Regions from separate parts of the Amycolatopsis plumensis genome, predicted to be linked through region 1. Evidence: riboswitches for the same ligand, from Rfam matches in the RefSeq annotation. Region 1 holds a riboswitch; the other holds the start of a gene.
The links. Region 1 has a riboswitch for S-adenosylmethionine ahead of ACFPLC_RS07415 (methionine ABC transporter ATP-binding protein). Riboswitches for the same ligand answer to the same signal wherever they lie in the genome.
Positions count from the first base shown of each region.

Region 1 (2,173 bases):
CGGCCGACCAAGAAGCTCGGGCAGAACTTCGTGCACGATCCCAACACCGTCCGCCGGATCGTGGAGCTCGCCGGGATCACCCCGGACGACGTCGTCCTCGAGGTCGGGCCCGGGCTCGGGTCGCTGACGCTCGGGCTGCTCGCCACCGGGGCGCGGGTCGTCGCCGTCGAGATCGATCCCAAGCTCGCCGGACGGCTGCCCCGGACCGTCGCCGAACGGGGCCCGGAAGCCGCGGGAAACCTCACCGTCGTCGGGGCCGACGCCCTGCGCGTCACCCGGGACGAACTGGGCGAGCCGACCGCTCTGGTCGCCAACCTGCCCTACAACGTCGCCGTGCCCGTCGTGCTGCACCTGCTGGCCGAGGTGCCCTCGCTGAAGACCGGGCTCGTCATGGTGCAGACCGAGGTCGCCGACCGGATGGCCGCCGCCCCCGGCAGCCGGATCTACGGCGTGCCGAGCGTCAAGCTCGCCTGGTACGGCCCCGCACGCAAGGTCGCCGCCGTGCCACGCTCGGTGTTCTGGCCGGTGCCGAACGTCGATTCCGCGCTCGTCGCCTTCGAACGTGCCGGCTCGACGGCGTCCGAAGACCGGGACGTCCTCTTCGGCCTGGTGGACGCCGCCTTCTCACAACGCAGGAAGACGCTCCGGGCCGCGCTCGCGGGCTGGGCGGGCTCGGCCGAGCGCGCCGGCGAGCTCCTGACGGCCGCCGGGATCGACCCCCGGACCCGCGGCGAGCAGCTGGACGTGCACGACTTCGCCCGGATCGCCGCCGCGCGTTAGCGATCCACTGTGGAAGCGTGAAAATACGCCCTTGCCGCCCGTAATCCCGTCATCCGGACACCGCCACTCGTGTGATCTGGGCCAACGGGCTTGCGTTCGCTCCTCGGGATCGGTTTTACTCAGTACGTCCATCCCGAGCGACTGAGAGACCTGGCTCGCCGAAGTCGCAGCAACCACCCTCCGCAGGGCAGGTGCTACCGCCAGGACCGATGGAGGCCGTTTTCGATGAAGAGGGTAGCCCGCCCCCTGCTCCTGACCAGGCGTCGCGTTGTCGACGAAGGCCGCCGCTCCGTGACCGCATGTCGACGCTCCCACTGAGCTTGTCGTAGCCGGTCCACCTCTTCTTCATGCACCGTCCTAACCGGACGGACTTCGCTTGCGGCCGGGCGTCCCCGCGCGGGTGCGCCCCGTTTTCTGGAGCCTTCGTGATCACCGTCGAAAACCTGTCCAAAACCTTTGCCACCAACGGAAATTCGGTCGTCGCCCTGCGGGACGTGAGCGTCGACGTCCAGGCCGGCTCGCTGTTCGGCGTGGTCGGTCCCGCCGGGTCCGGCAAGTCCGTCCTCGCCCGGTGCATCGCGCTGCAGGAGCGCCCCGACCGCGGTGTCGTCCGCCTCGACGGCCTCAACACCGGCACCCTCGACGGCCGCCGCCTCCGCGAAATCCGCCGTCAGCTCGGCGTCGTTTCGACGAAGCCGGAGCTGATCGCCGAGCGCACCATCGCCGGCAACATCGCTTCCCCGCTCGAGCAGCTCGGCGTCGACGGCCCGCAGCGCCGCAGCCGGGTCGGCTCGCTGCTCGACCTCGTCGGCCTGACCCAGCGCGCCGCGCAGCGTCCCGGCGAGCTGTCCGCCGGTCAGCTCCGCCGCGTGGCGGTCGCGAAGGCACTGGCGGCGGCCCCGGCCGTGCTGCTCGCCGACGACCCGACCGCCGGCGTCGACCCGGAGGAGGCCGGGGCGGTGCTCGCCGTCCTCGACCGGGCGCGCTCCGAGCTGGGCACCACGGTCGTCGTCACGACGCCGGACGCGGGCGTGGTCCGCCGGGTCTGCGACGACGTCGCGGTGCTGGAGGACGGCACGGTCGTCGAGCGCGGCACGGTGCTCGACCTGATCTCGAACCCGGCCAGCCGCACCGCGCAGGCCCTGCTGCCGGCCATCGAGACCACCCGCGCCCAGGTGGCGCGCTACGACCGCTCGGCCGACGTCGTGCTGGTCGGCTTCGCGTCGGTGGGCGCGCTGCTCCCGGAGGCCGCGGGCCGCTTCGACGTCGAGTTCGCCACCATCGGCGGCGGCCTGACCCGGATCGGCGACACCCCGGTGGGCCGGTTCCGCCTCGGCGTCCGCGGCGAGCGGGCCGACGCGGCGCTGGCGTGGGTCGCCGAGCGCGGCGGGCA
Region 1 covers NZ_JBHSJY010000001.1:1,637,665-1,639,837, reverse strand. Annotated here, with positions in the region: gene rsmA (16S rRNA (adenine(1518)-N(6)/adenine(1519)-N(6))-dimethyltransferase RsmA) at 1-780, shown strand, start outside; SAM riboswitch class I at 906-996, shown strand; gene ACFPLC_RS07415 (methionine ABC transporter ATP-binding protein) at 1,206-2,173, shown strand, end outside.

Region 2 (2,173 bases), 1.5 Mb from region 1:
ACACCGGCGAGCAACCCGTGGCCTGCGCGCCGAACACCTTGTACGGGCTGGCGTCCACCAGACCGAGCTGGCCCAGTTCGCGGAAACCCTTGTCCACCTTGGTCAGCTGCGAACCGGAGGCGATCGGGACGACGATCTGCGGCGGGATGCGCCAGCCGAGCTGCTCGGCGACCTCGAAGGCCAGCGTCTTCGAGCCCTCCGAGTAGTACGGCCGGACGTTCACGTTGACGAACGCCCACTTCGGGTGTTCGCCGGCGAGTTCGGTGGCGAGGCGGTTGACGTCGTCGTAGTTGCCGTCGATGGCGAGGAGGTCGCCGTCGTACACCGCGGTGGTGAGGATCTTGGCGCGCTCGAGGGTCTTGGGGATCAGCACGACCGACCGCCAGCCGGCGCGGGCCGCGGCGGCGGCCGTCGCGTTGGCCAGGTTGCCGGTCGACGGACACGCGAGCACCTCGAACCCGAACTCGCGGGCCGCGGCCAGCGCGACGGCGACGACGCGGTCCTTGAACGAGTGCGTCGGGTTGCCCGTGTCGTCCTTGACCCACACGCGCTTGAGGCCGAGTTCCTTGGCGAGGCGGTCGGCGCGGACCAGCCGCGTCGCGCCCGGCTCGGTGTTCGGGATCTCTTCGACGTTGGACGGAACGGGAAGGAGCTTCTTGTAGCGCCAGATGTTCTTGGGGCCGGCCTCGATGTCTTCGCGGCGGACGCGGCCGAAGTCGTAGGCGACCTCGAGCGGCGAGAAGTCTTCGGCGGAGACGAATTCCGGAGCGAGCGGCTGCCGGTGACCCTCTTCCTTCGACACCAGTTCGACGGCGGGACCGAGATCCGGGGTCTTGGTGGTGGAGGTCGTGCCGAGGGTTGCGGTCATCGCGAGGTTCCTTTCCTCATCTGCCCCGCCAAAGCGGGCCGGAATTGGCACCGTGGTCGTCAGCTACCCCGCGATCGCGGGATGACGGGCTGTACGCCGGTTGCCGGGGCTTCGTCGGGCCGTTCCCTCTGCCCCTCTGGATGAGCGGTATTCGGTTGTCGGTGCCGCGCACGCCGGATCGTCCGGGGCGGGCTGCCTCGGCTACACCGTACGACATCCCGCTCGGCCCGTGCCACGGTGGCCGCACGACATCACCGGAGCGGGCGCACGAGAGCGCAAGTGAGAGGATTCCGGGGTGACCGCGCAAGCCACCGCCCCGGCCCCGCTGCAGCTGGTGCTCGGGGAGGAAGAACTGCTGATCGAGCGGGCCGTCCGCGAGACGCTCGCCGCCGCCCGCGCGACGGACCCGACCGCGGAGCTGACGCGGGTCCGGGTGTCCGATCTCACAGCTCCGGAGCTGGCCGAACTGGTCAGCCCGTCGCTGTTCAGCGAAGGCCGGGTGATCGTCCTCGAGTCGGCGCAGGACATCTCGCAGGAGCTGGCCGACGCCGTCGCGGCCTACCTGAAGGACCCGGCGGACGGCGTCGTGCTCGTCGTCGTGCACACCGGCGGCGGCCGCAGCAAGGCGGGCAAGACGCTCCCCGCGGCGCTGAAGAAGGCCGGCGCCGAGGTCACCGAGTGCCCGAAGCTGACCAAGCCGGCCGAGCGGGAGCAGTTCGTGCGCCACGAGGTGCGCCGGGTGGGCGGCAAGATCGACCCGGCGGGCGTCGCCGCCCTCCTCGACGCCGTGGGCTCCGACCTGCGGGAACTCTCTTCGGCGGCGACGCAGCTGGTCGCCGACACGGACGGCGCCGTCGACGCCGACGCGGTCCGCCGCTACCACCGCGGCCGCGCCGACGTGACCGGGTTCGCGGTCGCGGAGAAGGCGGTCAGCGGCGACCGCGCGGCGGCACTGGAGTCGCTGCGGTGGGCGATGCAGCTGGGTGTCCCGCACGTCCTGGTGGCCGATGCGCTGGCCGACGCGGTCCGCACGATCGCCCGGGTCTCCGGCGCGGGCCGGGGCAACCCGAACCAGCTGGCGGGCGAGCTGGGCATGCCGCCGTGGAAGATCCGCAAGGCGCAGGGCCAGTCCCGCGGCTGGAACGCCGACGGCCTCGCGACGGCGATGCGCGTGGTCGCGCGGCTGAACGCCGAGGTCAAGGGCGTGGCGGCGGACCCGGGCTACGCGCTGGAGCGAGCGGTCCTCGAGGTGGCCGCGGCCAAGGGCGACCGCTGACCGCTGCCGGTCTCGAACGGCATCACGCC
Region 2 covers NZ_JBHSJY010000001.1:186,920-189,092, reverse strand. Annotated here, with positions in the region: gene thrC (threonine synthase) at 1-868, opposite strand, end outside; SAM riboswitch class I at 882-1,015, opposite strand; gene holA (DNA polymerase III subunit delta) at 1,164-2,144, shown strand; gene ACFPLC_RS00995 (hypothetical protein) at 2,167-2,173, opposite strand, start outside.
Region 2: another riboswitch for S-adenosylmethionine. It lies ahead of thrC (threonine synthase); the one in region 1 lies ahead of ACFPLC_RS07415 (methionine ABC transporter ATP-binding protein).